DNA from 3 places in the Priestia sp. FSL R5-0597 genome. Region 3 is predicted to be linked to each of the others. Evidence: riboswitches for the same ligand, from Rfam matches in the RefSeq annotation. Region 3 holds a riboswitch; each other region holds the start of a gene.
The links. A riboswitch is a leader RNA that binds a small molecule or an ion and turns the genes downstream of it on or off. The one in region 3 is predicted to bind lysine.
Positions count from the first base shown of each region.

Region 1 (10,908 bases), 2.2 Mb from region 3:
AGGATAACGTTCGGCTGTTTCTTTCAGCATATCAAATAGTGAAATATCTTCGATGTGAATGTCATGAGTGTAGGCTTCTGGATAAGGTGTAAACCATTTTTTAACGTCTTCCATTGAGTAACTCCTTTCTTATTCACATAGCATGAACTCCACCGTCTACTGTCAGAATATCGCCCGTAATATAATTAGACGCTGCAGAAGCAAGAAAAACAGCCGCTCCTTTTAAATCAGCTTCGGAGCCAAAGCGTTTTAAAGGGGTTTGACTTAGAAAATAATCTTTTCCTTGTTCCATAATCGCACCTGACATTTTAGTAGGAAAAAATCCCGGCGCAATTGCATTAACTTGAATATTATGCTGTCCCCATTTGACAGCTAAATCTTTCGTGAACGTAATGACCGCTCCTTTACTCGTGTTGTACCCGATTGTATCCATATACTGAGGGTCCGTTCCTCCAAGACCCGCAATTGAAGCAATGTTAATAATCTTACCAGCTTTTTGTTTAATCATTTCTTTTCCAGCTTCTTGTGACATTAAAAACGTGCCCGTCACATTAATATTCATCACTTTTTGCCATGCTTCAAGAGGCATTTCTTCAGCCGAAGCTCCCCACGTAGCTCCGCTGTTGTTAATTAAAATATCGATGCGTCCAAATGTTTCAATCGTTTGATGCACGACATTTTTAATATCTTCAGGCTGACTGATGTCGCATGCTAAAGCGAGGGTTTTTACGCCCATGGTGGCCAATCGATCAGCCACTTGCTGACATGCTTCTTTTTTTCTTGAGCATAGAACAATATTTGCCCCTGCCTCTGCAAGCCCTTCTGCCATTTGCTCTCCTAATCCTCTGCCTCCTCCGGTAATAATAGCTGTTTTTCCAGTTAAATCAAATAGATCCTTTATGTGCATAGGTTGCCTCCTGTTCTTGATAGGATTTTAGCTCAAGTCTTGCAAGCTGTGCTTTGTGCACTTCGTCTGGACCATCGGCAAGGCGCAAAGTGCGGGCATTTGCCCAAAGTGCCGCAAGCGGCGTGTCTTCTGAAACACCTGCTGCTCCAAATGCTTGAATGGCACGATCAATGACTTTTAAAGCCATAGCAGGAGCTATTACTTTAATCATGGCAATTTCTTTCCGCGCTTTTTTATTTCCAACTGTGTCCATCATATAAGCAGCTTTTAATGTTAATAAGCGAGCTTGCTCAATTTCAATACGCGATTCTGCCACCCATTCTTGAATAACCCCTTGCTGAGAAAGCACCTTATTAAATGTAGAACGAATTTGAATACGCTTACATAATTCTTCGAGCGCTCTTTCAGCTGCTCCTATTAGACGCATGCAGTGATGAATACGTCCAGGCCCTAATCTACCTTGAGCAATAGCAAACCCTTTTCCTTCGCCTAAAAGCATATTGGATGCTGGCACACGCACATTGTCATAATGAATTTCAGCATGTCCATGAGGAGCGTGATCGTATCCAAAGACTGGCAGCATTCGTTCAATTTTAACTCCCGGAGTATTTAATGGAACTAGAATCATAGACTGCTGTTCATATTTAGATGCGTTAAAATCGCTTTTTCCCATGACAATAGCAATTTTGCAGCGAGGATCTCCCGCACCTGAAGACCACCATTTTCTTCCATTGATTACATATTCATCGCCTTCTCTTACAATACTGCACTGAATGTTTGTGGCATCAGAAGAACCTACATCCGGTTCTGTCATAGAAAAGCAGGAGCGAATGTCTCCATTTAACAGAGGCTTTAGCCATTTTTCTTTCTGTTCAGGCGTTCCGTATCGAACCAGCACTTCCATATTGCCAGTGTCAGGAGCTCCGCAGTTAAAAGCTTCTGGTCCAATAATAGAACGGCCCATAATTTCGCAAAGAGGAGCGTATTCTACATTTGTTAGACCTGCTCCGTATTCGCTTTCTGGCAAAAATAAGTTCCATAGCCCAGCTCGCTTTGCTTTTTCTTTTAACTCTTCCATGATTGGAGGAACAGCTGACCATCTAGATGGCTGTTCATTCAGCTGTTGTTCGTATAGCCGTTCATTTGGATAAATATGCTCTTCCATAAAAGAGCTCAATTCTTTTTGCAGCTTCACTACTTTGTCAGAGTAAGAAAAATACACGGTAGTCCCTCGCTTTCATTTACTTACTAACCGGTTGGTATGTTACATATTCATCATAAATGAAGGGAAATAATTCAGCAAGATATTTTTAGAAAAATTCTAAATATTATATTATTTAGAAATAAAAAAAAGAGAGGTTGTAACCTCTCTTTTTACGCGGATGTCATTTCCTCAAATACGGCTGATACTTTTTCAAACTCATCATCATCTTCAATTGAAGACCATTCACCATCATCTTCAATTTTTAAAAAGAAAACATCAATTTCTTCTTCTGTTTCAATTAAAACTTCTTCCACAAACGCAACGGCAATATAATCGTGGCCTTCAATCGTCATTTTTCCAAGCACTTCAATATCTTGCTCTTGATCATTTTCATCTAAAATTGTAAAAATCTCTCCCGTTTCAATACGTTCCATCGTATTCCCTCCTATTTTAACCTCATTATTCGTTCACTAACATGTATTCCCCTTTAGAAAAGGTTTCATGCTTATAAAAGTAGAATCTACTTTTTAAAAGGCAAAAGAATGTCTACGGTAGTTCCTTTTCCAAGTTCACTTACAAAGTTAATTTCTCCTCTATGTTCTCGAATGATCTTATAGCACACCATCAGTCCAAGCCCCGTTCCTTTCTCTTTCGTACTATAAAAAGGTTTTCCTAAATGCTGCATTCGTTCCTGCGTGATGCCTGGCCCCTCGTCGCTAAACCGGACAACAAGGTTCTCCTGATTAAATCTTTTTAGTTGAATCGTTACAGTTCCTCCACTTGGCATAGATTCGACGGCATTTTTAAATATATTGCTAAAGACCTGTTTTAACTGGTTTTCTTCGCATAATACGAGAGGAAGATGAAGATCAATCTCTTTCTTTACGTGAATTTTCTCTGTAATCCCCTGCACCTCAGCTAGCTTTAACGTGTTCTCTAAGATATCTTGGACGTGTTTGTCTTTGTAGGTTTTCGCCTGAGGCTTTGCAAGACTCAAGAACTCGTCGGCAATCAATTCGATTCTATCTAACTCATGATTTATCATTTCTACATAGTAAGGCTGACCGCTCGTTTCTTCTAATAACTGCATAAATCCTTTTACCGCTGTTAGAGGGTTTCTGATTTCGTGAGCGATACCCGCTGCTAACTGTCCGACTAAGGAAAGCTGAGCGGATTCACGCAGCAATTTTTCAGTTTTTTTACGTTCTGTAATATCACGAAACAAAACTTGAATGGCCTGCTTTCCCATATACGGAATAGGAAAGGCAATGGTTTCGGCATCAATCGTATGACCGTCTTTATGAATAAACTTTTCTTCCTGCAGATCCACAGATTTATTTTCTGTTTTCATTCGATAAATTCGCTGTTTTACAACATCATAGTAATCAGGGTGAACAAACTGATAAACACAAGCTCCTAATACATCTTGAGGATTCTTGTATCCTAGTGCTTTAGCTCCTGCAGGGTTGATATAATCAATTTTACCTTCACTATGAACGATAATTGCTTCCGGGGATAACTCAATCAAACTTCGGTAGCGCTGTTCGCTTTCTTTTAAAGCCGTCTCATCCTGCTTGCGCGATGTTATATCTCGATAGACAAACGCAATGCATAACGGCCAATCATTCATATTTTCAACGCGAAATAGTGTGACGCTTACATTAATTAAATGCCCGTCTTTATGCTGTCTTACAGTCTCAAATTCCGTTTTCGATTCCCCTGATTGAATAGTCTTGTGAAGTTCGCACACGGGCTCCTTTAAAAACGAAGGTATAATCGGAAGAGGCTTTTGATGAATTTCTTCAAACGTCCAGCCAAATGTATTCTCAAACGCAGGGTTCACTTGAAGCGTTTTACCCTCTAAGTCAACGATAGCAACAGCATCTGCGTTATGATAAATAAAAGGTTGAATCTGTTCTTTTTTCTCTTGATAACTAGTTATATTAACGCAATGTCCCATAATTTCAGGCTTTTCTGTGTAAGATAAAGGGGTTAAGTTTACTACATAGCGTTTATCATTTATTTGAAGCTCGTACATAAGCGTTTTCTTTTTATTTAGCGCTTCGAAAAAATGCTCATACGAGACCCATTCTTCTAGAGGTATTTTTTGCTCAGAAACGCTTTCTCCTTGATACATACTGTAAACAAGGTGGTCACCTTTTTGTTTGTAAGCAAATATGATTCCTAGAGCCTCAGCTGAATGATTTTCTGCATGTAATCGGACTATTTTTTTATTTTCGTTCATCGTTCATATTTACCTACCCCTCACTAGCATCTTTCCTAATCGTTCTCATTCTCTTAATTTTACATGAGGCGTTTAAAATTTACTAGATAAAGAAGCAGATATTTTCCATTCATTCACATAAAAAAAGCGCCTGTATAGGCGCTTTTTTATGTGAATAGGAATTACTTTGAATGATGCATTTTATGACAGTGCCGCTTCGGAACAAACCCATTTTTCTCCATATGCTGATAGCGATTTTCCATATGTGAAGAAATGTTTTGACTCTCCGTTTTGCTTAGCACGCCGTACTCCACATATTTTGAAAGTATTTCTTTCTTTTTTTCGAACATTTCTTTGTACAGAACGGATAATTCCTGCTTTTGCTGAGACGTCAGCTGCACGTCTTTTGTTTCTGGCTGAGGATTGTTTTCCGCTAATACAGGCGTCCCGCTCATAAATAAAAAAGCTGCTGCTGCACTTATCATAACCTTTCGCAAACAATCTACTTCCTTTCATCATATAGTAGTTATAGTTTGCGAACTTCTATTTGTTTTCATTCATTCTATTTGCTTAGGACTCAATAGCTCCTCTTACATCATAATCGCTAAGATCAATTTCCATTTCCATTTCAAGTGCTAATTTAGCAAGCTCTGAACCAAGATAAGGACCCGACGTTAAGCCTGAAGCTCCGAGACCATTCGCTACTAGTATTCCTTCGTAAGCTGGAAGAGCCCCAATGACTGGCAAGAAGCCTGGAGTAAATGGTCGAAACCCTACCCTTGTTTCTAAGACTGTGCTTTCTGTTAAGCCAGGAGCAATTAATAAGGCCTTTGAAAAAATTTCATGAAGCCCCCCAGCCGTTACTCTCAAGTCATAACCCGTGTCGTTTTCATGTGTTGCTCCTATGACAATTTGACCTTGTTCAAACGAAAGAATATATTGGTCGCTTGGAGGCATTACAACGGGCCAGTCTTTTGTATCTAAATCAGGAAGATGCAAGTGGACAATTTGCGCTTTTTGAAAGCTTGCTAAAAATTTCACTCCAAGAGGCTCTAGTAATTGATTTGCCCACGCTCCTGCTGTCACGATTGTTGTACTTGCTAGAAGGGTTTGTCCATTTACGGCAACGCCCGTTACTTGATTATTTTCATAAAGTAGTTCTGCGTTTCCTTCTATTATTTTTGCACCGTTTTTCTTCGCTGCATTCACAAGTGCGTTTCGAAGAGCTCTTCCGTTAACGCGAGCGGCTCCACTAATATGAACTGAACTGTATTCTTCCGAAAGAGCCGGAAACAAAGCCTGTGTTTCTTTAGCGGATAAACGTGTAATCTCGCCTATTTCGGGGGCTTCTTCCCGACGCTTATATGCTCGTTCTTCCATTTTTTTAAGCTTTTGTTCATCAGTGTGTAAACTAATTGCTCCTACTCGCTTATATCCCGTATCCGTTTCTCCATCTTCTTCTAATTGCTGAATTAATGTTTGATAGTACTTGGCGCCGCCTTTTGCTAAGCGGTACCATGCTTTATTTCGACGCTGCGAAAGCCACGGACAAACAATTCCTGCTGCTGCATCAGTAGCTTGACCAGCATCCTTGCGATCTATCAATGTCACATCTGCTCCTGCTTTTGCTAAATGATATGCCGTAGAAGCTCCAAGTACCCCAGCTCCAACTACGATGTATGTTTTCATACCAAAACACCCTTTTCTTTCTTCTAGTATTCTCATGCTATATGTATGCAATTTTAGCATAGCAAAAAAAGAAGTCACATACTAGGCGAAGCTATTTTAAGCTTATTTTTAAGCCTTGCTGACTTTGACATATAGCTCCTTTCGTCTCGTAAACAAAAGCGGTAGAAGTTCTTTTACCAAGATTATAACAGGGTGAAGAAAGCCATAAATAGTGGTAGTACGTCTTTAACGCTGTGGCTTACGGCTTTTCTATTATAGGTGCTGAATAAAAAAATGAAAGAATAAAACCACTATAATATGTAAATAAAAAGAAATAACCATTATTTTAAGGAGAGCGTATGCAATCTTCATTTGTATTATTTTTTATCATTCTTGGTTTACTATTTGGCAAGTGGCGAAGGTATCAAGAATACTACCCTACTTTGCTGTTTTGGGTCACGGGGAATTTGCTTTATGAAGTGCTGCTGTTTCATCACCGCGTATGGGTATTTCACCCTGTTGGTATTGATCATCTTTTTCTACCCGATCACCTAATGGTTTCTCTTGGAATAACCTTAATTATTTATCCGTTTGTTATACCGGTTTTTTTAGGAAGGCTGCCGCTGCATGTAAGCGGCCGGCTGTGGTGGATTCTTTTATGGGCGCTTTTATTTACTGTGATTGAGTTCATTGCTTATGTTAATCACAGTATCACTCATCATTATGGATGGTCGCTGCTATGTTCTTTTCTCTTCAATATTGTCACGTTCTCACTTTTAATCATTCATCAGAAGACCGCGCTGGCTGCTTGGATTCTATCTGGAAGCTTCATAGCTTTTTTATTTATCTTCTTTGATATTCCTATGCCTTAACTTTTCATTGACTAGACAGAGGAAAAGGAAATATAATAGGAGTTACATTTAAATATAATTTTCCTCTCTGAGAATAGAGGTGCATGAAATCAAGAGTCACTTATTGGAGACTAATGGAGTCTGTGAAGATAAGTAAAAGGGATTTCGTGCCGAAGTATATAAACATCCATTGTGTTCATATACTGGTTCAGTATTGAATAAATGCTGAGCTGTCACAAACCACTTGGTTTGTGGAGAGCTATTGAAGAGATGTTGATGCCTAGAATGTAATAATACTTTATTATTATGAAACCAAGACGCGTGAACATCACTTCACGGGTCTTTTTTGTGTTTTTCTACTGACCATCAAAGTTATAGTTGAATGATTTAAATGGAGGGATACGGATTATGTACTTACATGGAACGAGTAAAATTAACAGCAGCAATCATTTAGAAATTGGGCAGTGCGATACGGTCGAACTGAAAAAACAATACGGCACTCCCCTATACATCTACGATCAAGAATTAATTGAGACGAAATGCAAGGCCTTCCATTCAGCCTTTCAAAGAAGCGGCTTTTCATATCAAATCGCCTATGCAGGGAAAGCGTTTCTTTGTATGGAAATGGCTAGCCTTTTAACGAAGCTTGATATGTCATTAGATGTGGTCTCAGGAGGCGAATTATTTACAGCTCTTGAAGCGGGATATCCAGCTGAACGCATTCATTTTCACGGAAATAACAAAACGATTGAAGAAATTGAAATGGCTCTTGATGCGAATATTGGCTGTTTTGTTGTGGATAACTTTACCGAACTTGAAGTTTTACATGCCTTAGCAGCTGAGCGCAAACAGAAAGCATCTATTCTTCTGCGTGTTACTCCAGGGATTGAAGCCCACACACATGAATATATTATGACCGGACAGGAAGACTCCAAGTTTGGATTTGGTCTTTCCAATGACCAGGCTATGAAAGCGGTAAGTTCTGCATTAGAAAAGCCTTACTACGATCTTTTAGGCATTCATTGTCATATTGGTTCGCAAATTTTTGAAGTAGATGGTTTTTCTCGCGCCATTGATATTTTAACTGATTTCTTATTCAGTATTCGTGATAAAATGGAATTTGAAGTAAAAGTTTTAAACGTAGGTGGTGGTTTTGGTATTCGTTATACCGAAAGCGACTCTCCACTTCCAGTTGAGTATTATGTAGATGCACTGATAGAAAAGCTAAGCCGCACGTTAACTGAACAGAATTATACCCTTCCGGAAGTCTGGATTGAGCCTGGAAGAAGCATCGTAGGAGAAGCAGGTACAACGCTTTATACAATCGGCTCAACGAAGGAGATTCCAGGTGTACGCAAATACGTAGGAATTGATGGCGGTATGACCGATAATATCCGTCCTGCTCTTTACGATGCAAAACATGAAGCTGTCTTGGCTAATAGAGTGACGGATAAAAAAGATGAAACAGTATCAATTGCGGGGAAATGCTGTGAATCAGGAGATATGCTTATTTGGGATATCGATTTACCGCGCGTTAATCAAGGAGATTTACTAGCAGTATCCTCTACAGGTGCCTACAACTATTCAATGGCTAGCAATTACAACCGTATTCCGCGCCCTGCTGTTGTATTTGTGAAAAATGGAGAAGCTCGTCTTGCTGTAGAGCGAGAAACATACGAAGATTTGGTGCGTAAAGATGTAAAGCCAGTCGTTACTACGTATGCAATGAGCAAATGATAGCTGTTCTTGCGTAGTAAAGAAGCTATTGTTGTTTGGAGGAAATCTATATGGTTTTAAGTGTATTTAAAACGTACAGATCATCGCTTATTCTGCTTCTCGCTATTTTAATTGGCGGGATAGCAGGATATGCTATCGGGCCCGATGTGGCAGTCGTAAAGCCCTTTGGTGATTTGTTTCTTAATTTAATGTTCATGATTATCGTTCCCCTTGTCTTTTTTAGTGTGGCTTCGGCGATCGCAAACATGAACGAAATGAAACGTCTTGGTAAAATTATGCTAGGTATCGCCGTTGTGTTTGTCGCCACTGCTGCTGTTTCAGCCGTTCTAGGCTTTTTAGGCGCATCACTTTACAATCCGCTGCACAACGTAGATACTTCTGCCATTAAAGAATTAATGGGTGACAGTGAAAATACAGCTGAAAAAATGACGCTTTTAAATCAGCTTGTTAGTACATTTACTGTACCTGATTTTGTTCAGTTATTTTCGAAAGAGCATATTTTACAATTAATTGTCTTTGCCGTTATCTTCGGTATTGCTACCACGATGGCTGGTGAAAAAGGACAGCCTATGGCGAAATTTCTGACTTCGGGTCAAGAAGTATCGATGAAAGTCGTTAAAATTGTCATGTACTATGCTCCAATTGGTTTAGGGTGCTATTTTGCTACTGTAGTAGGAGAACTTGGACCAAAGATCTTGCAAGGGTATGCCAGAGCATTTATTCTTTATTTATTAATTGCAATCGTTTACTATTTTGGCTTCTTTACGCTATACGCATGGATTGCTGGCGGTAAAGCAGGAATTAAGCTGTTTTGGAAAAATGCAGCTGCTCCTTCTATCACTGCTATTGCTACCTGTTCTTCCGCGGCATCTATTCCAGTCAATTTAGACGCAACAAAGAAAATGGGTGTGCCTCTGGATATTGCTGAAACAGTGATTCCATTAGGAGCAAACACCCATAAAGATGGTTCTGTTATCGGTGGTATTCTAAAAATTGTTTTCTTATTCAGTTTGTTCGGCAAAGATATGACGTCTGCTACGAGTATTTTGAGCATATTAGGCGTAGCCTTTTTAGTTGGAGCCGTAATGGGAGCAATTCCTGGAGGCGGTATGATTGGCGAAATGTTAATCATTACAATTTACGGATTTTCGCCAGAAGTTCTGCCCATCATTGCGGTCATTTCCACAATTATTGACGCCCCTGCTACGCTCTTAAACAGTACGGGAAATACAGTAACAGCGATGCTTGTTACAAGGTTTACAGAAGGAAAAGACTGGATTAATAAAATTATCACCACCGATAAAGTCGCCTAGTAAAAAAGCAAAGGGAACAGTCTTAGTGACTCTCCCTTTGCTTTTTTCGTGTGCAGTAATATCGATAGCCGTGTATAAAGTTTGTAAATACGCACATTCTATAGGTATGTTTCATAACCGGACTGGAGGTGTCGTCTAATGAGTAACGCTGCAGGAGGTTCAAAGAAGAATCAACCGAATGATGCGAATCACGTAAGTGCAGAAACAAAAGCTCATCAAAAACGTCTCACTGAGCAAAACAAACAAGAGCATCAAGCTGAAGAGCGAAAATAAAATGACGTCAAAGAACGTTTGGCACAGGCCCTGCGTTCTTTGACGTCATTTTATTTTGAGAGAGCTTAATGACGACGCTCTTTATAGGTCTATCGTACAACCTCCTTTCAAACTTTTACATATTCTATTAATAGGTTTGTAAAAGGAGGAATGATATGGTGTTTTCTTGGATAGAGATTACAGCTGCAGCCTTTGGGCTTTCAGTTATTTTGATAAGTTTTGCATTTTTGCCCGAACGTACAGGCAAAAATCTTTATATTCCTCATCAGCTAGTAGCAAAATCTATGTTTCTCTATAAAAAGATTATTGGTTTTATAAATCAATTTCGACAGAAACTTTAGTTCATTTCCTTTCCTCGTTTTTATTCGTTGGATAGCTCCCTTTTTTAATCAGCGCATTTACAGTAAATAATTTAATGGTTAAAATAAAGAGTAAAAAAAAAGGATAAGCAGTTTGCAGAAATGGAGTTTCACATGGAAATCAGAGACTTAGAATACTTTATAGAGGTAGCGAATCATAAAAATTTTACAAAGGCAGCGCTGCAAGTTCATTTGTCACAAACGGCTTTAAGTAAAGCCGTCAAAAAAGTAGAAAATGAACTAGGATTTGAGCTTCTTGACCGTTCAACAAGAGAATTAAAGCTAACCGATGCAGGAGAAGTCGTGTATCATCAGGCAACTAAAGCGCTGTCGGTGTTAAAAGACATGCCTCACTTGTTGGGCGATTTAATG
Region 1 covers NZ_JBBOUZ010000001.1:2,316,520-2,327,427, reverse strand. Annotated here, with positions in the region: gene MKX72_RS11820 (long-chain-fatty-acid--CoA ligase) at 1-114, opposite strand, end outside; gene MKX72_RS11815 (SDR family oxidoreductase) at 134-907, opposite strand; gene MKX72_RS11810 (acyl-CoA dehydrogenase) at 885-2,129, opposite strand; gene MKX72_RS11805 (DUF1292 domain-containing protein) at 2,282-2,545, opposite strand; gene MKX72_RS11800 (PAS domain-containing sensor histidine kinase) at 2,632-4,356, opposite strand; gene MKX72_RS11795 (YckD family protein) at 4,518-4,832, opposite strand; gene MKX72_RS11790 (NAD(P)/FAD-dependent oxidoreductase) at 4,906-6,024, opposite strand; gene MKX72_RS11785 (CBO0543 family protein) at 6,363-6,875, shown strand; lysine riboswitch at 6,942-7,124, shown strand; gene lysA (diaminopimelate decarboxylase) at 7,263-8,591, shown strand; gene MKX72_RS11775 (dicarboxylate/amino acid:cation symporter) at 8,642-9,904, shown strand; gene MKX72_RS11770 (hypothetical protein) at 10,043-10,177, shown strand; gene MKX72_RS11765 (hypothetical protein) at 10,333-10,518, shown strand; gene MKX72_RS11760 (LysR family transcriptional regulator) at 10,651-10,908, shown strand, end outside.
Region 1: it holds a riboswitch for lysine, as region 3 does, so the genes downstream of both, lysA (diaminopimelate decarboxylase) here and MKX72_RS23850 (aspartate kinase) in region 3, are expected to answer to the same signal.

Region 2 (10,908 bases), 2.0 Mb from region 3:
TGCTCAAGCGCGTGAAGCGGCACGTAAGGCGAGAGAAGACGCAAGAAACGGGAAAAAACGAAAGCGTCAAGAAACTGTTCTAAGCGGGAAGTTAACGCCTGCGCAATCAAGAAATCCTCAGCGAAACGAACTGTACCTAGTCGAAGGGGATTCCGCCGGAGGTTCAGCAAAACAAGGAAGGGATCGCCGCTTTCAAGCTGTGCTGCCGCTGCGAGGGAAAGTTATCAATACCGAAAAAGCCAAACTTCAAGATATTTTTAAAAACGAAGAAATTAGTACGATCATTCACGCGATAGGCGGAGGAGTAGGCGCAGATTTTACAATCGATGATATTAACTACGATAAAATAGTCATCATGACCGATGCGGATACGGATGGGGCTCATATTCAAGTGCTTCTTCTAACGTTTTTCTACCGCTATATGAAACCGCTTGTGGAAGCAGGAAAAGTATTTATTGCTCTTCCACCGCTCTACAAAGTAAGTAAAGGGTCAGGTAAAAAAGAAGTGGTTGAATATTCATGGAGTGACGAAGAGTTGCAAGGTGCTATCGATAAGGTAGGAAGAGGGTATATGATTCAACGCTATAAAGGTCTCGGTGAAATGAACGCAGATCAGCTTTGGGAAACAACAATGAACCCAGAGACGCGTACGCTGATTCGTGTTCGTATTGATGATGCTGCTCGCGCTGATCGTCGTGTGACCACTTTGATGGGCGATAAAGTAGAACCACGCAGAAAATGGATTGAAAGCAACGTAGCGTTTGGATTAGAAGAAGATCCAAATATTTTAGATAATGAAAATGTATTAACGGTCGCAGAGGAGGACGTACAATGACACAAACAGAACGCTTTTTAGATTTACCTCTTGAGGATGTACTAGGCGACCGTTTTGGTCGATACAGTAAATATATTATTCAAGAGCGTGCACTGCCGGATGCAAGAGACGGGTTAAAACCCGTTCAGCGTCGTATTTTATATGCAATGCACGTAGATGGAAATACAGCAGAAAAAGGGTTTCGTAAGTCAGCCAAAACTGTAGGGAACGTAATTGGTAACTATCACCCTCATGGTGATTCATCTGTATATGATGCCATGGTTCGAATGAGTCAAGAATGGAAAGTTAGAAATGTATTAATCGAAATGCACGGAAACAACGGAAGTATTGATGGAGATCCCCCAGCAGCAATGCGTTATACAGAAGCTCGCCTTTCATCGATTGCTGCAGAACTTCTACGAGATATTGACAAACAAACGGTTGAGTTTGTGTCTAACTTCGATGATACAAGCAGCGAACCAACTGTGTTACCAGCTATGTTTCCTAACTTGCTAGTGAATGGATCCACGGGTATTTCAGCTGGTTATGCTACAGAACTTCCTCCTCATCATTTAGGTGAAGTAATTGACGCAACGATCATGCGAATTGATAAACCAACGTGTACAATTGAAGAATTAATGACGGCTATCCAAGGTCCTGATTTTCCTACAGGGGGAATCATTCAAGGTGTAGACGGGATTAAGAAAGCCTACGAGACAGGTAAAGGGAAAATTATTATTCGCGGAAAAACGGAAGTGGAGTCCATTCGCGGCGGAAAACAGCAAATTGTCATTACGGAAATTCCGTTTGAAGTAAACAAAGCCAACCTTGTGAAGAAAATGGATGAGCTTCGTTTAGATAAAAAAGTGGAAGGTATTGCTGAAGTTCGCGATGAAACGGATCGTACGGGTCTGCGCATCGTAGTAGAATTAAAAAAAGACGCAAATGCTCAAGGAGTACTTCACTTCCTTTATAAAAATACGGATCTGCAAGTACCGTATAATTTTAACATGGTTGCCATTGCTAAAAAGCGACCAAAGCTTATGAGTTTGGCTAACATTCTTGATGCTTATATTGATCATCAAAAAGAAGTAGTAACAAATCGTTCTAAATACGAACTGCAAAAAGCACGTGAACGTGAACATATTGTAGCGGGATTGATTAAGGCACTGTCGATTTTAGATGAAGTTATTGCGACGATTAGAGCTTCTAAAGATAAGCGCGACGCTAAAAATAATTTAATTGGCAAATATGAATTTACAGAACCTCAAGCAGAAGCGATTGTGTCGCTTCAATTATACCGTTTGACAAACACGGACATTACAGCTCTACAAGCGGAAGCTGAAGAGCTAGGTGCTAAAATTAACGAGTTAGAAGAAATCTTACATAGCGAGAAAAAACTTTTTAATGTAATCAAAAAAGAATTACGCCGTGTAAAAAAGCAATACAGTACAGAACGCCGCTCAAAAATTGAAGCGGAAATCGAAGAGATTAAAATTAATCTAGAAGTGATGGTTCCATCTGAAGAAGTGATGGTAACAGTCACAAAAGACGGATATGTAAAACGAACAAGTCTTCGTTCTTACGCCGCGTCTAACGGGCAAGACTTCGGTATGAAAGATACGGACCGAATTTTAGCGAAGTATGAAATTAATACAACCGAAACGCTGCTCATCTTCACAAACAAAGGGAATTATTTATATATGCCAGTGCACGAACTTCCTGATATCAGGTGGAAAGACATGGGTCAGCATATCATGAACATTGTTCCAATTGATAAAGAAGAGCAGATTGTACGAGCGATACCGGTAAAAGAATTTAAAGAAAATCAGTATCTGCTTTTCTTTACGAAAAATGGTATGGTCAAAAAATCAGAATTACTTCAATATAAAGCACAGCGCTACTCCAAAGCTCTTGTCGCCGTTAATTTAAAAGGCGATGATGAAGTAGTGGACGTATATCAAACGGATGGTAAAAAACAAGTGTTTATTGCCACTCGCTCTGGCTACGGACTGCGTTTCCGGGAAGAAGAAATTAATATTGTAGGAACTCGCGCTTCTGGTGTAAAAGGAATTAACTTAAAAGACGATGATTATGTTGTAAGCGGCGTTATCTTCGATGAAGATGAAGCTCTATCAACTGAATTATTTATCGCCACGCAGCGAGGAGCTGTGAAAAAGACAAAAATTGCTGAGTTTGAAGAATCAGCACGAGCAAAACGAGGGCTAGTGATGGTCCGAGAACTAAAATCTAATCCGCATCAAATTGCAAAAGTAAAAGTAATCTCTAAAGAGCATTACATGATAGTGGAATCATCTAAAGGTCAAATCGAGCAGGTTGATCCGTCTACAATGCGAGCTAGTGACCGATACAGCAACGGTTCATTCGTATTGGACCAAAGCGAAGCTGGCAATTTAGTTGATATGTGGCTGGAAGAAAAATAACAAAAAAAGTAGTAAAGTTTTTAAAGCTTTACTACTTTTTTTTACCCAATATTTTTAAATTAAACTATGTTCTAAATAAACAATATAAAATGATTTTCCTACTCCTCATTCCAAATGAACATCATGCATCTCCTACACAAGCCTCTAAGAAACTTTTGAATGTTCAAATTGTCCAAAACATATATATATATAAGAACATCTGGGAGGTGTTATATATGAACTATTTTATTCACGTAACTCCTAAGACTAAACTTTTTGTTCGGGATATTGGAAAAGGGGAACCCGTTCTTTTCCTTCACGGGTGGCCTGTTAACGCTAAAATGTACGAATACCAATTTACAACGCTGCCGGCCTGCGGTATTCGGTGTATTGCTCCTGATCTTCGGGGATTTGGAAAATCAGATACGCCTTTCACCGGCTATTCTTACAATCAATTAGCGGATGATATTCGTATGTTAGTAGAAAAATTAGGACTTAAAAATTATACGCTAGTAGGCTTTTCTATGGGGGGAGCCATTGCCATTCGATATATGAGTAGACACTTAGGATATGGCGTGAAGAAGTTAATTTTATTAGGGGCAGCGGCTCCAAGCTTTATTCAAAAAACTGATTTTCCATACGGACTTCCTTCTGAAGAAGTAAATACAATTATTCAAAATACGTATAGAGATCGTCCTAACATGCTTGAAGACTTTGGGAAAAAATTTTTTAATCAGCCTGCCAGCGCAGCTTTTAGAGGATGGTTTCAAGATTTAGGTTTAGAGGCATCTGGCCATGGAACGATTAAAACTGCGGCGTCTTTACGAGACGAAGACTTACGGGAAGATTTGAGTCAAATTTTCGCTGAGACATATATATTACACGGGAAAAAAGATCAAATTTGTCCATTTGATCTTGCAAAAGTAATGAATCGCCACATTTCATTTTCTACACTGATCCCATTTGAAAATAGTGGACACGGTCTTTTTTATGATGAACGTGAGAAAGTAAATGACACCCTTATTGAACTCATCAATAAAAGCTCAGCCGATAAGTAAGGATACACATTTAAAACCGAATTGGCAGCCAAATAAAAAAAGTAAAAAACCAGCACCTAACGTAATGAGGCGAAAAAGCTTAGGCGTGATAAATTTTCTTGTAAAATGAATGGTGCCCGCAATATTTAAATTCCAAAGAATGATGCCAAAAATAATAAAGAAGCTATGAAAAAAGACGGATAGCCACGTTTGACTTTGAAGACTTTCGCTTAAGCTTGATCCAAATACACCGAACCAAAACACAATATTTAAAGGATTCATAAGAGCAATAAAAAAACCTGTAAAAAACGACTTATCTTTTTTAGCAGAAGGGTTATTTACATCTACTGAAAAGGAACGAGAGACAGCTTGTTTCATACTTTGAAAGCCAACAAATGTGAGCATGACAAAACCCGTTGCATACAGGACAACCGTAACAGCCTGCATCTGAACAAAAGGGGTTAACCCTATTAAAATGAGAAGCATAAATAAGATATCGGCTGTCATTCCTCCTAAACCAACTAGCCAAGAAGCCCAAAATCCTTTTGTCAGACCTCTTTTAATCATCTCTATATTAATTGGACCTACCGGTGCTGCGAGACTAATACCTAGAATTATTTGTTTTATAGCAATCAAAAACCACTCCACAAACACAGCCTCCTTTCTAACTTGTCCAATAGTAGCTTATATATATATAGATTAGAATTTTATAATTTAGAAGCGAGATTTAGTTAAAAATACTCATAAACTTTCTTTTTTTTAATACACATGTAACGTTGAGTTCCATAAGGAGGGTTTTAATGGCATCAAAAATGCTTTTTCGAGCTAATGAGATTTTAGAGTCAACGCATGTCCCGTTCTGGGGGAAAGATGCTTTTCAATATTTCCAAAGCGATATACTATCAGAAGAAAATCCATTTCCCTGTATATTAGGGGTAGAAGGCTTTAAAAAAGATTTACTGCGTTTTTCATTTGTGACGACTCCTTATAACTATCAAGATATTAAACATGCAGCGGCGGCACTTAGAGAATACATAGATACATTTAAGACCATAGGTCGCTATACATCCTTTGTGTTATTCTTTAAGCCTGAACATAAAGAACGGTCAATGGAAGAGTACGAAACGATGTTCTGGGATACGCTGACGTTTCTTCATCAAATTGATCAAAAGAAATGGCCGCAAGATATTCCGAAAGACCCAAAAGATGCATTATGGGAATTTTGTTTTCACGGAGAACCTATTTTTGTCGTCTGTAATACGCCTGCTCATTCTCTACGTAAAAGCCGTAAGAGCAGAGGATTTATGATTACATTTCAGCCGCGGTGGGTGTTTGAAGGTATGACAGGAGATTCAAAAATAGGGAAGCATGTACAAAAAGTCGTCCGCGATCGGTTAAAAACATATGATGACGTATCAGCTCACCCTGAGTTAGGCTGGTATGGACAGCAGGAAAACAGAGAGTGGAAGCAATATTTTTTACACGATGATAATAACCATACTACCGGACAGTGTCCATTTAAATTAAAAAGGAGTGAGCAGCATGGACGTAAAAAAAGCCTCTATTAAAAAAGGAGTTGGAGGAAAGTTTGAAGAAGTAATTAAAGAGCTGCTTCCGGCGTATACTGGATACGTTGAAGTACAGCACGATATTGCTTTTCAAACACATCCGTCTCATACGCATCCAACTGATGAAATTCTTCATATCCTTGAAGGATCTATTTACTTTACAGTTGAACGTGATACGGTTCTATGTCAGGCCGGAGATCGGATACATTTACCGAAACAAACGGTTCATTCTTCAAAAGCCGGTCCTGATGGATGCACATACGTTATTTCCATTTTAAAATAAAGACGAAAGAAGATGATGCTTATGCTACGTTCCCGGCCAGTGTTGCTACTTATCGATGTACAAGAAGGGTTTTATTCACCCCAGTGGGGAGAAAGAAACAATTTAGATGCAGAAAAGAATATGCTGACGCTACTGCAAGCATGGAGGCGCCAAGACTATCCTGTCATTCACGTGCAGCATGCATCAGAAAATCCAGACTCTCCTTTACATCCAAGTTCAAAGGGGTTTCAGTTCAAAGAAGGATTTGGTCCACAAGAAGACGAATACTTAATTCGCAAGCACGTGAACAGCTGTTTCATTGGAACAGAGCTAGATAGCTATTTAAAAGCAAATGGCTATGATACGCTTATCTTAATAGGACTAACTACTAATCACTGCGTCTCTACGACTGCGCGCATGGCTGGAAATCTAGGGTATAGGACGTATGTTGTGAACGATGCAACGGCCTGTTTTGATTGTATGTCCTACGATGGAAAAACCAGACTTCTTGCAGAAGATGTACATACATTCGCACTGTCTTCCTTGCACGGAGAGTTTGCAACGGTCGTTTCTACAAAAGAGACTCTTCAAGTCCTTCAAACCTTTCAATATGCCCAAAACCAATAACCGATGTGCATACGCACATCGGTTTTTTATGTAGATTATGTTTCTTAAAAGAAGTAAAATAAAGATAATTCTATACTATAAGGAGTTTGTACATATGATCATTCGTTATGCTAAAGAAGAAGATTTACCTATGCTTGTTGAAATTTATAATCAGTCCGTTCAAACAAGTGCTGCTACTTTTGACTTAACGCCTGTAACAGTAGAACAAAGAAGGGGCTGGTTTAATAATCATATTAGCAATGAACTTTTTCCACTTATTGTCGCGGAAAAAGATGGAGTAGTAGCGGGCTATGCTTCGCTTTCCTCGTATCGAGATAAAGAAGCGTACATTCAAACAGTAGAGCTATCGATTTATATTGATAAAAATCAACAAGGGCATGGTATTGGGAAACAGCTTATGAAGCGCATTTTGGAATTAGCTAAAGAGCTCGACCATCACGTTGTCATTTCAGGAATTACAAAAGGGAATGATATCAGTATCAAAATGCATGAGCAATTTAATTTTACATTTTGCGGAGAGTTTAAAGAAGTGGGCTGGAAATTTGATCAGTGGCAAGATGTACTTTTTTATCAGCTTATTTTATAAGATGTATGACACCTTTACACATTGTAACGTTTTAGTTTCATGTGTAAAGGTTATTAAAATAATAAGTTGTTTTATTATTTTAATACGAAAGGTGTTAGCTATCATGAGTACACATTTTCAATATCAACATCTAAGAGCTGTGCCGAAAAGATGGTCCCAAAAAGAACTGCATATCCAGCTGAATAGAATCAAACACAATTCTGAACTATCTACTATAGCAGCAGATCCGCTTTTTCATCTGTTAGAATGTACCCGTTCAGGCCTTCAAACTAAACAAGAAATCATAGACTACATCCAAACCATTCCTAATCACCAACTTCCATCTTTTGCAACTCATTTAAGCAGGTTAATTCAGCGTATTTATTATATCGAAGCTGCTGATTACTATAACCGTCCCCTCAAAGGTTATATGCTTGTTATGAAAAACCAACCCGCTTATATATCTCTTCATTTTGCCGATCAGCTCATATAAAAAAAGCGCTCTATTCAAAAGAATAGAGCGCTTTTTTTATTCGTATTTTTTCACTGTTACTTGACATTCTTTTAACGGGATAAGCTTCGACTTTTTCGTCCATTTGTATCCTAACCAAACAATTAAGAATAAAGGAAGTCCGATATAAGAAACAAGTACACCGTACCAGTCAATTGAGTCACCCATAAACGCCGAATAGTTTTGGCCTAAAATAACAACGGCACATAAAATAAAGGCAAAGATAGGGCCAAATGGGAAAAGTTTTGCATGATATGGAAGTTCACTCAAATCATGACCTTGAGCAACAAATGCTCTTCTAAAACGATAGTGGCTGATCGCAATTCCTAACCAAGCAATAAAACCAGACATACCAGAAGCGTTAAGTAACCACGTATATACCGCACCGTCTCCAAAAAATGAAGCACCAAATGCAAGTGTACCGACAAGTGCCGTTGCGATTAAGGCATTAACTGGAACGCCTCGTTTATTCACTTTTGCTAAGAACCTTGGTGCTTTTCCATCTTTGGCTAAGTTCCACAGCATACGCGTAGAAGCATACATACCTGAGTTACCAGCAGATAAAACAGCTGTTAAAATAACGGCATTAATCGCTGATGCTGCAAACGCCAGACCTGCTCGTTCGAATATTAAAGTAAACGGACTTACTCGCACGTCATCACTTGCTAATGAATTCGCTGTGTATGGAATAAGCATTCCAATAACAAAAATAGCTAAAATATAAAATAACAAGATGCGCCAGAAGACTTGTTTAACTGCGCGAGGAACCGTTTTTTCCGGATCTTCACTTTCTCCAGCTGCGACTCCAAGCAACTCTGTTCCTTGGAATGAAAAACCAGCTGCCATAAAGATACCTAGTACAGTGAAGAATCCACCGTGAATCGGTCCATCACCAAGCGTGAAGTTTTTAAAACCTGGTGCTTCATTGTTAAAGATACCAAAAATCATCATAATACCAATAACTAAAAAGATAATAACCGTTACTACTTTAATTAACGAAAACCAAAATTCAGATTCACCAAATCCTTTTACAGAAAGGTAGTTAAGCCCAAACATAATTAATAAAAACAGGGCACTCCATAAAATAGAAGAAGAGTTCGGGAACCAAAATTTCATAATAAGGGCTCCAGCAGATAATTCAGCTGCAATCGTAATAGCCCAGTTATACCAGTAGTTCCAGCCGAGAGCGAAACCAAAGGATGGATCTACAAAACGAGACGCATACGTACTAAATGAACCAGCTTCAGGCATATAAGCTGCGAGCTCTGCTAGACTGGTCATCAAAAAGTAAACCATTACGCCAATAATAGCGTAAGCTAAAAGCGCTCCCCCAGGTCCTGCTGTGTGAATTGCTCCACCACTTGCTAGGAATAAGCCGGTTCCGATGGCTCCTCCTAATGAAATCATCGTTAAGTGGCGAGATTTCAACCCACGTTTTAATTCTTGCTGCTCTTGCATAGATAAATACTCCTTTCGAATGTACGGAAAGAGACGGGATAACATAAAAAAAGCCCGCAGTATATGTGCGCGCTTTTAAATCTGAAAACCGCGTCAACCTTCCGTGAAGATAGCTCTTCACATCACTCGCATGATGTGACAGTTCTGTTCCTGTTCGGAGACAGCCCCAGCTTAAATCAACCGAGAAGTGATTTAAACTTCGGCAATTTTTCCTTTCAAGCAACATCCTCAATGTTCTCTGCATTTCCGTTACTTTACTATTAAAAACTGCGACCTCTACCTCATCGATTAGGATGAGGGTTTTTTATATTCAATTGACATAAAAGAAGTATAACAAATACTAAAACGATTGTCATTATAAAAAATAGATTCAGAAAATAGAAACATCTTTGAAATCTCTCGAATCTATTTTGTTACGTATGGTATAATAAACATTGTCTTTATACTACATAAATATCCAAACGTACCACAGGGGGAGCCGCCGTGCTGAGAGTGAACGAAATGTTCAGACCCTTCGAACCTGTTAGTTAACGCTAGCGTAGGAATGTGGGAATAGTAGCATATATTTGCTTACTCCTGTGTAAACCGTTTGATATGAATGATTCAAAAACAGGAGTGAGAAACGTGAATAAAGCATTACCTTTACAGGCTAAAATTGAAATAGCTATTTTTGCAGCATTGGCACTTCTACTTGACCTTTTGCCTTCAATTAAAATTGCGACGGCTGTGAGCATTTCGTTCTCCATGGTGCCCATTTTTATTATGTGCTTTCGCTGGGGAGTAAAAGGCGGGGCTCTATCTGGTCTATTATGGGGGCTTTTGCAGTTAGCCACAGGAACAGCTTATATTTTAACAGCGCTACAAACATTTATTGAATATATTGTAGCTTTTGCTTTTATAGGTTTTGGAGGTATTTTTTCACAATCTATTAAAACAAATTTAGCTACCAATAACAGATCAAAAGCTTTTGTTTTAATTGTTTTATCCCTTATTATCGGCAGCTTCGCACGTTATTTCTGGCACTTTATTGCTGGTATTATTTTCTGGGGATCGTACGCACCAAAGGGTATGTCCGCTCTGTGGTATTCTTTTTCAATGAACGGTATTTCAATGGTAGGGTCACTAATAGCCTGCTTAGTCATTCTTTCATTGTTAATTCCATCGGCATCAAGAATGATTGTAACTAAATCACACTCATCATAAGAAAAAAGACTAAATCTGCCAAGATTTAGTCTTTTTTCTTATTTGTCACCTTTGTTTACACAAAAGTGTGTCAGGTTTGATAACATAGTTAGTGAAATATTCAAAAAACTGTTTTATGATAGTCAACATATTCAAACGAGATAAAGGATTGATCGTATGCTACAGAAATGGATCACGAGCATAGGTTTAGATATTGGAACAAGCACAACAAAACTGATTGTAAGCAAACTGTTAATAGCAAATCAACAAAATCAGTTTACGCTGCCAGGCTGTCAAATTATTGATCGTCGCGTAACGTATGCAAGTTCCATCTATACAACACCTATGGTAAACGAGGTTGAAATCGATGTTCGAAGGTTAACGCTATTACTAGAAAAAGAGTACAAAAAAGCAGGGATCTCCTTAGATCAAGTGGAGGCGGGTGCTGTGATCATCACAGG
Region 2 covers NZ_JBBOUZ010000001.1:2,517,810-2,528,717, reverse strand. Annotated here, with positions in the region: gene parE (DNA topoisomerase IV subunit B) at 1-835, shown strand, start outside; gene parC (DNA topoisomerase IV subunit A) at 832-3,258, shown strand; gene MKX72_RS12845 (alpha/beta fold hydrolase) at 3,474-4,295, shown strand; gene MKX72_RS12840 (LysE family transporter) at 4,281-4,922, opposite strand; gene MKX72_RS12835 (YqcI/YcgG family protein) at 5,075-5,842, shown strand; gene MKX72_RS12830 (cupin domain-containing protein) at 5,817-6,125, shown strand; gene MKX72_RS12825 (cysteine hydrolase family protein) at 6,147-6,731, shown strand; gene MKX72_RS12820 (GNAT family N-acetyltransferase) at 6,826-7,317, shown strand; gene MKX72_RS12815 (hypothetical protein) at 7,421-7,789, shown strand; gene MKX72_RS12810 (amino acid permease) at 7,826-9,265, opposite strand; lysine riboswitch at 9,368-9,552, opposite strand; TPP riboswitch at 9,727-9,827, shown strand; gene thiT (energy-coupled thiamine transporter ThiT) at 9,860-10,468, shown strand; gene MKX72_RS12800 (ethanolamine ammonia-lyase reactivating factor EutA) at 10,625-10,908, shown strand, end outside.
Region 2: it holds a riboswitch for lysine, as region 3 does, so the genes downstream of both, MKX72_RS12810 (amino acid permease) here and MKX72_RS23850 (aspartate kinase) in region 3, are expected to answer to the same signal.

Region 3 (10,908 bases):
GATAAAGCGGTTTTAATCAATACGGAAGATGACATAGAAGATGGCGATCAGTACACGACTTCTAGGCTGCTGGCACAGTACTTAAAAGAGCAATCTCCTGATTTAATCTTAGCAGGAAACGTAGCGATTGACGGAGGTTCAGGCCAGGTGGGACCGCGCGTAGCAGAACAGTTAGAAATCCCTTATATTACAACGATTACAAAGCTGGATATTGAAGGTGAAAAAGTGACGGTTGTACGCGATGTGGAAGGAGATTCGGAAGTTATTGAAACGTCGCTTCCTCTTTTAGTAACAGCTCAGCAGGGACTTAATGAGCCTCGCTATCCATCTCTTCCAGGGATTATGAAAGCGAAGAAGAAACCGTTGGTTGAAGTGGAATTAGACGATTTAGATTTAGATGAAGATGATGTAGAAGCAAAAACAAAGACAATTGAAATTTATTTACCTCCGAAAAAAGACGCGGGGCGCGTATTACAAGGAGATATAAAAGATCAAGTAACAGAGCTGGTCAATTTACTGCATAAGGAAGCAAAAGTCATTTAATAAGTCAAAAGTCAAAACAATGGGGGTATTGTAATGGGACGCAAAGTGTTAGTTCTTGGAGAAGCACGTGATGGGGGATTACGAAACGTATCGTTTGAAGCGATTTCCGCAGCGTCTACTGTAGCTGATGGGGGAGAAATTATTGCAGCGTTAGTAGGAAAGGACGTAAAATCTTTAAGTGAAGAACTTATTGCATACGGAGCAGATAAAGTTGTTGTGACGGAGCATGAAGATTTAGCTGCTTACACATCGGATGGTTACGCTCAGGCATTATTAGCCATCATTGAAAGTGAACAGCCTGAAGCTATCGTATTTGGGCATACGGCTCTTGGCAAAGATCTAGCGCCAAAACTGGCAGCTCGCTTAGATAAAGGACTTATCTCGGATGTGACGGATGTAGAAGTGGGAGGGGATCAAGTAGTCTTCACTCGCCCAATTTATTCTGGTAAAGCATTTGAGAAGAAAATCATGACCGATGCTTTTACGTTTGTCACGATTCGTCCAAATAATATTTCACCGCTTGCAAAAGATGAGGGGCGTACAGGTGATGTAGAGGATTTAAATGTTGAAATCAAAAACCTGCGTACTGTTGTAAAAGAAGTCGTACGCAAAGCAACGCAAGGGGTTGATTTGTCCGAAGCAAAAGTCGTGATTGCAGGTGGTCGAGGTGTAAAAAGCACGGAAGGTTTTGGACCTCTCCAAGAACTAGCGGACGTGTTAAATGGAGCTGTTGGAGCGTCTCGCGGAGCGTGCGATGCAGATTACTGCGACTATTCTCTTCAAATCGGTCAGACGGGCAAAGTAGTCACACCAGATTTATACATTGCCTGCGGAATTTCAGGTGCTATTCAGCATTTGGCAGGTATGTCAAATTCAAAAATTATTGTTGCAATCAATAAAGATCCTGAAGCGAATATTTTTAAAGTAGCTGACTACGGAATCGTTGGAGATTTATTTGAAGTAGTGCCTCTGCTAACGGAAGAATTTAAAAAGCTGAAAGTACAGTCTGCGTAAGATTCTCGGACAAAAGTATTTGAGACGAAGTGAAGAACGAACCGTTGATCAAGATTTTTGATTAGTGGTTCGTTTTTTTGTTAGGGTAAACGCAGGGTAGGTCTTTCTAGCAGGTGATTGGAGGGCAAGGCTCCTGCTAGAAAAGCGAAGTCTTGCATGGAAATCAACTGCGGTGTCGCAAGCGGTTCAACCCATGTATACTATTTGTTCGTCTTTGGATTCATTTAGTCAGGTCTCAGCCTCATGGGAAATGAAATTTTCTACGCATATTTTTAGGCAAATTGTACAAACTAGAGCGGAGAATAAACAGTATAAATGTAAGCAAAAAGTTAGCAAACCTTATTTGAAGGTGATATACTGTGAGTAGAATTTGGATATTGCATATATTTAGGAGGAATTAAAATGGCTATTGCACATGCTACAGATAAAAACTTTACAGATGAAATTAAATCAGGCCTAGTGCTTGTTGACTTTTGGGCACCATGGTGTGGCCCTTGTAAAATGATTGCTCCAGTTCTTGAAGAAATTGATGGCGAACTTAACGATAAAGTTAAAATCGTAAAAGTAGACGTTGATGAAAATCAAGAAACAGCTGGAAAATTTGGTGTTATGAGTATCCCAACTTTAGTATTATTCAAAGATGGAGAGAAAGTTGATCAAGTAGTTGGTTTCCAACCAAAAGAAGCATTAACAGAATTAATTAATAAACACGCGTAAGTCAAAACCTAGCTCAGGCTAGGTTTTTTTCTTTTTCTCCACTTTTTCTCCACTTTTTCTCTTTTGGGAATACTTTTATTTAGCGAATATGCGTTCGTTTGTTTTATACTAGATGTAAGGAACACCGCCATAAATCCAGCTTATGTACATGTATTAAGACAGGAAAGAATGTAGGTTACGCTTCATAAGCGATTGTATAGATGGACAGAGTAAGAGAAGAGGAAGGAGAAAAGTATGAACGATTATTTAAAAGAAAAGCTGGCTATTTTACCGGATCAGCCCGGCTGTTACTTGATGAAAGATAAATATGGAACGGTCATTTACGTAGGAAAAGCAAAAGTATTAAAAAATCGAGTACGTTCCTACTTTACCGGATCTCATGACGGAAAGACGCTTCGACTTGTAAACGACATTGTCGACTTTGAATATATCGTCACATCTTCTAATTTAGAAGCGCTTATTTTAGAAATGAATTTAATTAAAAAGCATGACCCAAAATACAATATTATGCTTAAAGATGATAAGGGCTATCCGTTTATTAAGATTACAGCTGAAAAACAGCCCCGACTTGTTATTACAAGAAAAATAAAAAAAGATAAAGGGAAATACTTCGGTCCTTATCCTAATGTTCAAGCAGCAAATGAAACAAAGCGGCTTCTTGATCGCATTTATCCGTTAAGAAAGTGCTCCACTATGCCAGATAGGCCTTGTTTGTATTACCATATCGGGCAATGTCTAGCTCCTTGCGTAAAAGAGGTAAAAGAAGAGCAAAACAAACAAATTATTGAAAATATCACGCGGTTTTTAAATGGTGGATATGAGCATGTCAAAACAGAGTTAACTGAAAAAATGTTAAAAGCTTCAGAAGAACTTGACTTTGAACGGGCTAAAGAATACCGAGATCAAATTGCTCATATCGAAGCGACAATGGAAAAGCAAAAAGTAACGTTTAATGATTTTGTTAATCGAGATGTGTTTGGCTATTCTTACGATAAAGGCTGGATGTGTGTTCAAGTTTTCTTTATTCGCCAAGGGAAATTAATTGAGCGAGAAGTTTCTATGTTTCCTTTTTATAAAGAGCCAGAAGAAGATTTCTTAACTTTTATCGGTCAGTTTTATGCCAAAAATATTAAGCCAAAAGAAGTGATGGTTCCAGCAACGATTGATGCAGAGTTAGCTGAGAAGTTAGTAGAAGTAGAGGTTCAGCATCCAAAGCGAGGCAAAAAGAAAGAATTAGTAGAACTTGCGTGTAAAAATGCAAAAATTGCGCTCGGTGAAAAATTCTATTTAATTGAACGAGATGAAGAGCGTACAGTTGGCGCAGTTGAACGGTTAGGAGAAGAGCTTGGAATTGCCGCTCCTTATCGGATTGAAGCATTTGATAACTCAAATATTCAAGGAACAGACCCAGTTTCTGCGATGATTGTTTTTGTTGATGGGAAACCGGAAAAGAAAGAATATCGCAAATATAAAATTAAGACCGTAAAGGGACCAGATGATTACAGTTCCATGAGGGAAGTCGTTCGCAGACGGTATTCCAGAGCGTTAAAAGAAGGCCTTCCGCTTCCTGATTTAATTGTTGTAGATGGAGGCAAAGGGCATTTAGCTGCAGTCCAGGACGTTCTCGAAAATGAATTGGGACTTTTAGTGCCTACAGCAGGTCTTGTTAAAGATGATAAACACAGAACCTCCAACCTGATGATTGGTGAGCCTCCTCAAATCATACCGCTTGAACGCAATAGTCAAGAATTTTATTTGCTTCAGCGAATTCAAGATGAAGTTCACCGCTTTGCAATCACCTTCCACCGTCAAGTGCGCTCTAAGTCCGCTTTTCAGTCAGTTCTAGACGACATTCCGGGAGTGGGAGAAAAGCGTAAGAAAGCTTTGTTAAAGCATTTTGGTTCGGTGAAAAAATTGAAAGAAGCAACGGTTGAAGATATACGAAATTCAGGTGTTCCTCAAAACATTGCTGAAAAAATTTATGAAACATTACAAAAATAGTCTTGAAATAATAGAAAATATTTGATAAGCTATTAACTAATTTCATACGACACTTCATCAAATGAAGTGAAGATAGAGGTGCAAATTTAATCAGTACGCATCAGGAAGGGTATGAGCCCTTATGAACGATGCGGAAAGGGAAATTTGCCGAAGTGAACATTACCTCATAGTAATGATTGCTGGTTCTGCGTTGAATAAACGTAGGATTGTCAAGATGTAGATTCTTGGAGAGCTATCTCACGGCAGTGGACGGTTATGTTTTATAATTTTCGTTCGTTAAGCAATGAGAGCTCATCTCATTGCTTTTTTTATTGTCTGAGTAAAAAAATTTAGCTTCTCATCATCCTGCATATGCAAATTTATTGAAAAGGAATGAACAAAATTATGGCATTAATCGTTCAAAAATTTGGTGGAACATCTGTTGGTTCTGTTGAACGTATTCAACATGTAGCAAACCGTGTTATTCAAGAAGCAGAGCGCGGTAACCAAGTAGTAGTTGTTGTATCGGCAATGGGCAAAACCACAGATGCACTGGTGAAATTAGCAAGTGATATTACGGACAGTCCAAGTAAACGCGAAATGGATATGCTTCTTACAACTGGAGAACAAGTAACGATTTCCCTGTTAACAATGGCTCTTCAATTCAAAGGTCATGAAGCCACTTCGCTAACAGGTTGGCAAGCTGGTATCCAGACGGAAGCAGTTCACAGCAATGCACGAATCCAGCACATTGACACGACTCGTATTCAAAGCCAATTAGATAGAGGTCGAATCGTAGTAGTAGCTGGATTCCAAGGCTGTTCAGAAGATGGAAGCATTACAACATTAGGTCGAGGCGGCTCTGACACTACGGCAGTAGCTCTTGCCGCGGCACTAAAAGCTGCAAAATGTGATATTTATACAGACGTAACAGGAGTGTTTACGACGGATCCGCGCTACGTAGAAGATGCTCGTAAACTTCATTCTATTTCATATGACGAAATGTTAGAATTAGCCAATTTAGGAGCAGGGGTGCTGCATCCGCGCGCTGTTGAGTTTGCAAAAAATTATCAGGTACCGCTAGAAGTGCGTTCAAGCTTAGAAAACGAGAATGGAACGATTGTTGAGGAGGAAGTTTCAATGGAACAAAACTTAGTCGTAAGAGGAATTGCGTTTGAAGATAATATTTCACGGGTGACAATTGAAGGGTTAAACAACGAGTTACAAACTCTTTCTACTATTTTTACAGCATTAGCAAAAGAACAGTTAAATGTGGATATTATTATTCAAAACGTAACGGCTAATAATCGCCTCTCTATCTCATTTTCTATTAAAACTGTAGATGTAGAAGCTGCTCTTGCCGTCTTAAAAGAGTATAAATCTACCTTGGGGTATACGCGTATTGAACATGAAAGCAGTCTGGCCAAAGTATCGATTGTGGGATCTGGCATGATATCTAATCCAGGTGTTGCAGCCGAAATGTTTGAAGTGCTGGCAGGAGAGAAAATTGAAGTGAAGATGGTCAGCACGTCTGAAATTAAAGTATCTACAGTTGTACCGCATGCTGATATGGTAAAAGCTGTTGAGACGCTTCACGTAGCATTTGAATTAGAAGAGCAGCAGGCAGTGCAAGTATAAAGAAAAGAAAAAAGACGTGGTATCTCCACGTCTTTTATATATACGTATTTCTTACTTTTTATAACGCTCCGCACGGGTTTCGGTAGGTAAGATATCTTTTCGGTCCCACTGCACGGAAATCAGCACTTTTCCGTTCTTTTCTTTAGGTGTTAAGTAGGCTTCTGTTAGGCAGTTGTTTTGACGCTGAATCTGTTCAGCCACAAACCCTGACTCAAGATGAAATGAACAAGTTTCCTGCTGAAATCTTTTGCTGACCACATCACCTGATAACTCAAGCTCTAGTGAATATTTATCTTTTTTGGCAAGCGTCAGTGTTCCCCAGGAAGCTGCTTTAAAAAATGCGACGATTTCATCCATTGTATTTAATGGATATTTACGCGCAAGGTGTTTTCCTGCCCAGTATGAGATGGTATTCGTTTCGTCTCCAAGAAGCTCTGGAATTAACACGTCACGCAAAAGGCTGTATCCGAAATATGGAACGTGATCAAGAGCTCTCTCTGTTTCAGCTGCGGCATTAGGTTCTAATGTTTCCATCGTCTCTTCAAGTTCTTGCTGTGATTCTGTTTGTAAATTGCTCATGCTTTCCCCTCTTTCTTTACTACTATTATATACAAATCTAAAAAACCTCTCACGCATTTTTTTAATAAAATGTAAGAGGATCTTTATTATGGTAAAAAGAGTTAGATGTAAAGATAAAAAATCCATAAAATTACTTTTAAAAGGGTACTTTTACCTGTGTAAATGTTTTGTGAACTTGTTTACAATAAAAGTATAAAGTAAACGCTTACTTAACTGTGGCAAGCGATATTATAATAGAAAGAAAAAATCTTTAACATCAATGCAGTAAGCGTTAACAAATATAAAATTTTATAAATTTATATTTTATAGAAGATTTAAACATCTTGCCTTGACGCTCTTAATCGATGGGAGTAAAATTAACCTGTCACATACTTTATTAGGAAATGCAAAGGTTTTCATTTCCTGTATTCACGATTAATCTATTTGTCTAGTGGGAGTAAGAAAGTTCTTCACAAACTATGTTCATTTAACTAAGGGGGGTCTACGCAGATGGCGGCAAACAGAGAGTTTCAATATCGGAGAATCCATTCACTACTTGGAGTAATACCAATCGGGATTTTCTTAACACAGCATTTAGTTGTGAATCATTTCGCGACAAAGGGAGAAGAATCATTTAATCAAGCAGCTCACTTCATGGAGAGCTTACCTTTCCGCTATGCTCTAGAAATTTTCATTATTTTCTTACCAATCGTTTTTCACGCAATATATGGTCTTTACATCGCATTCACTGCTAAAACAAACGTTAACAACTATGGATTTTTCCGTAACTGGATGTTTATCCTTCAGCGTGTTTCAGGTGTAATCACACTTATCTTCATCACATGGCACGTATGGGAAACCAGAATACAAGCTGCGCTTGGAAAAGAAGTAGATTTTCAAATGATGGAACGAATTTTAAGCAACCCAGCAATGTTTGCATTCTACATAGTTGGTGTTGTATCTACGATCTTCCACTTTGCAAACGGTCTATGGTCATTTGGAGTTAGCTGGGGGTTAACTGTAACACCACGTTCTCAAAGAATTTCAACTTATGTGACATTAGCAATCTTCTTAGCACTTACATTCGTAGGTGTTCGTACATTATTCGCATTTGCATAAAATTAAGGTTTTGAAGGAGTGGGGTTCCGATGAGTAACGGAAAAATCATCGTAGTCGGTGGCGGTTTAGCTGGCTTGATGGCAACAATAAAAATTGCTGAGTCTGGCAAGCAAGTAGATTTATTTTCACTAGTTCCGGTAAAAAGATCTCACTCAGTTTGCGCGCAAGGTGGAATCAACGGAGCCGTAAATACGAAAGGTGAAGGAGATTCACCATGGGAACACTTTGATGACACAGTGTATGGCGGAGACTTTTTAGCCAACCAGCCACCTGTAAAAGCAATGTGTGAAGCAGCTCCTGGTATTATTCACTTACTTGACCGTATGGGTGTTATGTTTAACCGTACTCCTGAGGGTTTGTTAGACTTCAGACGATTTGGCGGAACGCAGCATCACCGTACGGCTTTTGCTGGAGCAACAACGGGTCAACAGTTATTGTACGCATTAGATGAGCAGGTTCGTCGCTATGAAGTTGCCGGACTTGTGACAAAGTACGAAGGATGGGAATTCTTAGGTGCTGTTCTTGATGATGAGCGCAGCTGTCGCGGAATTTCTGCACAAAATTTAAAATCAATGGAAATTAAAACGTTCCCAGCTGATGCGGTTATTATGGCTACAGGTGGACCTGGTATTGTCTTTGGAAAATCGACGAACTCAGTTATTAATACAGGTTCAGCGGCATCTATCGTGTATCAGCAAGGTGCATACTATTCAAACGGAGAGTTTATTCAAATTCATCCAACTGCTATCCCGGGAGATGATAAGCTTCGTCTTATGAGTGAATCTGCTCGTGGAGAAGGCGGACGCGTTTGGACATATAAAGACGGTAAACCTTGGTATTTCTTAGAGGAAAAATATCCGGCATACGGTAACTTAGTACCTCGTGATATTGCAACTCGTGAAATTTTTGACGTCTGCGTAGCGCAGAAGTTAGGAATTAACGGAGAGAACATGGTTTATCTGGACCTTTCACATAAAGATCCAAAAGAGCTAGACATTAAACTTGGAGGTATCATCGAAATCTATGAAAAATTCATGGGCGATGATCCGCGCAAAGTACCAATGAAGATTTTCCCAGCCGTACACTATTCAATGGGCGGTTTATGGGTGGATTACGATCAAATGACAAATATCCCTGGCTTGTTCGCAGCTGGTGAGTGTGATTATTCGCAGCACGGAGCGAACCGTTTAGGAGCAAACTCATTATTGTCAGCTATTTATGGCGGTATGGTTGCTGGTCCTAAAGCCGTTGAATACATCAATGGTTTAGAAAAGAGCGCAGATGCTATTTCTTCAAGCGTATATGATCGTCATGTGAAAGAAGAAGAAGAGAAATGGAACAATATCATGAATCTTCAAGGTACAGAAAATGCATACGTTCTTCATAAAGAGCTAGGGGAATGGATGACTGACAACGTGACAGTCGTACGATACAATGACAAACTGTTAAAAACAGATGAAAAGATTCAAGAATTAATTGAACGCTATGATCGTATTAACATTAATGACACGGCTAAATGGAGTAATCAAGCGGCAACATTTACTCGTCAGCTTCAAAACATGCTCCAACTTTCACGTGTTGTAACGCTTGGAGCTTACAACCGTAACGAAAGTCGCGGTGCTCATTATAAGCCGGATTTCCCAGATCGTAACGATGAAGAATTCTTAAAAACAACAATGGCATCTTTCGTTGATAAGAAAACGGCTCCTTCTTTCCATTATGAAGAGGTAGACGTATCGTTAATCAAACCGCGTAAGCGCGACTACACAAAGAAAAAAGATGAAAAACCAAAAAAACAACAAGAGGGGGTTCGTTAATCAATGAGTGAACAACAAACAGTCCAAAAGACAGTGCGCTTCATTATTACACGTCAAGATTCAGCTGAATCTGCTCCTTACAATCAGGAGTTTGAAATTCCGTATCGTCCGAATATGAACGTTATTTCAGCACTGATGGAAATCAGACGTAACCCTGTTGATGCTTCAGGTAAAGAGGTTGCTCCGATAAACTGGGAAATGAACTGTTTAGAGGAAGTATGCGGAGCCTGTTCAATGGTTATCAACGGTAAACCTCGTCAGTCATGTACAGCTCTTGTTGATAAACTAGAACAGCCGATTCGCTTGCAGCCAATGAAAACATTCCCTGTTGTTCGTGACTTGCAGGTAGACCGCAGCCGTATGTTTGATTCACTGAAAAAAGTAAAAGCCTGGGTTCCGATCGATGGCACATACGATTTAGGACCAGGACCGCGTATGCCTGAAAAGAAACGTCAGTGGGCGTATGAGTTATCCAAGTGTATGACATGCGGCGTTTGCTTAGAAGCTTGTCCAAACGTAAACGACAAGTCAAACTTCATCGGTCCAGCACCACTTTCTCAAGTTCGCTTGTTTAATGCCCATCCAACCGGTGCGTTAAATAAAGGAGAACGTTTAGAGACGATTATGGGTGATGGAGGGCTAGCGAACTGCGGGAACTCTCAAAACTGCGTTCAATCATGTCCAAAAGGAATTCCATTGACTACTTCAATCGCAGCTTTGAACCGCGACACAACAATTCAAGCATTCAGAAGTTTCTTTGGTAGCGATCAAGTATAACCACTCAAAACCTCTCCACGTGGAGAGGTTTTATTTTGTCTATGACGAACGGAGGAAATACAGATGAATAATATTTCGTATATTGAAGACATGGATCACTGGAAAGAGTCATTTTCGTTTAAGCAGAAAATCAAGGTAAGATTTTCGGAAACAGATATGTTTGGGCACTTAAATAATACGGTTCCTTTTGTTTATTTTGAACAAATACGTACGGAATTCTTTCACCATATTGGCTTTATGCAAAAGTGGACGAGTGAGTATGAGGGAACGATACCGGTGGTGGCTGATTTGCAGTGCGACTATGTCAAACAAGTGTATTTTGGTAACGTGCTAGCTGTTTTTGTAAAGGCCCATAAAATCGGACGTTCTTCGGTTGATTTACACTATATGATTCAAAATGAGCAAGGAGAGGTTGTACTCACGGGGAGAGGAACAATGGTGCAAATTTCTAAAGAAACAGGAAAAAGCGTGCCTTGGAATGAAGAGATGAAAAGGTGTTTATCGACTATATAAAAATGGCTTGAAGGCTCTTTCTTCAGGCTTTTTTTCTTTTTCAAAGGTAAAAAAGAGTTTTTTGCATATTTTTTCTAAAACTAGTAACCGCGTAGGCATACCGCACATAAGATATGTTGACTAAATTTACACCCATCCGATAGTTCAACTCAGGATCAGGCAAGGAGGGTTACATTGAAAGAAAAAGAGTTTCAACCTAAACCGCTACTTACAAAGCGTGAACGAGAAGTAT
Region 3 covers NZ_JBBOUZ010000001.1:4,510,409-4,521,316, reverse strand. Annotated here, with positions in the region: gene MKX72_RS23870 (electron transfer flavoprotein subunit beta/FixA family protein) at 1-543, shown strand, start outside; gene MKX72_RS23865 (electron transfer flavoprotein subunit alpha/FixB family protein) at 577-1,557, shown strand; gene trxA (thioredoxin) at 1,960-2,274, shown strand; gene uvrC (excinuclease ABC subunit UvrC) at 2,509-4,275, shown strand; lysine riboswitch at 4,341-4,518, shown strand; gene MKX72_RS23850 (aspartate kinase) at 4,660-5,892, shown strand; gene MKX72_RS23845 (YslB family protein) at 5,944-6,471, opposite strand; gene MKX72_RS23840 (succinate dehydrogenase cytochrome b558 subunit) at 6,961-7,569, shown strand; gene sdhA (succinate dehydrogenase flavoprotein subunit) at 7,599-9,386, shown strand; gene sdhB (succinate dehydrogenase iron-sulfur subunit) at 9,390-10,163, shown strand; gene MKX72_RS23825 (acyl-CoA thioesterase) at 10,227-10,676, shown strand; gene gerE (spore germination transcription factor GerE) at 10,851-10,908, shown strand, end outside.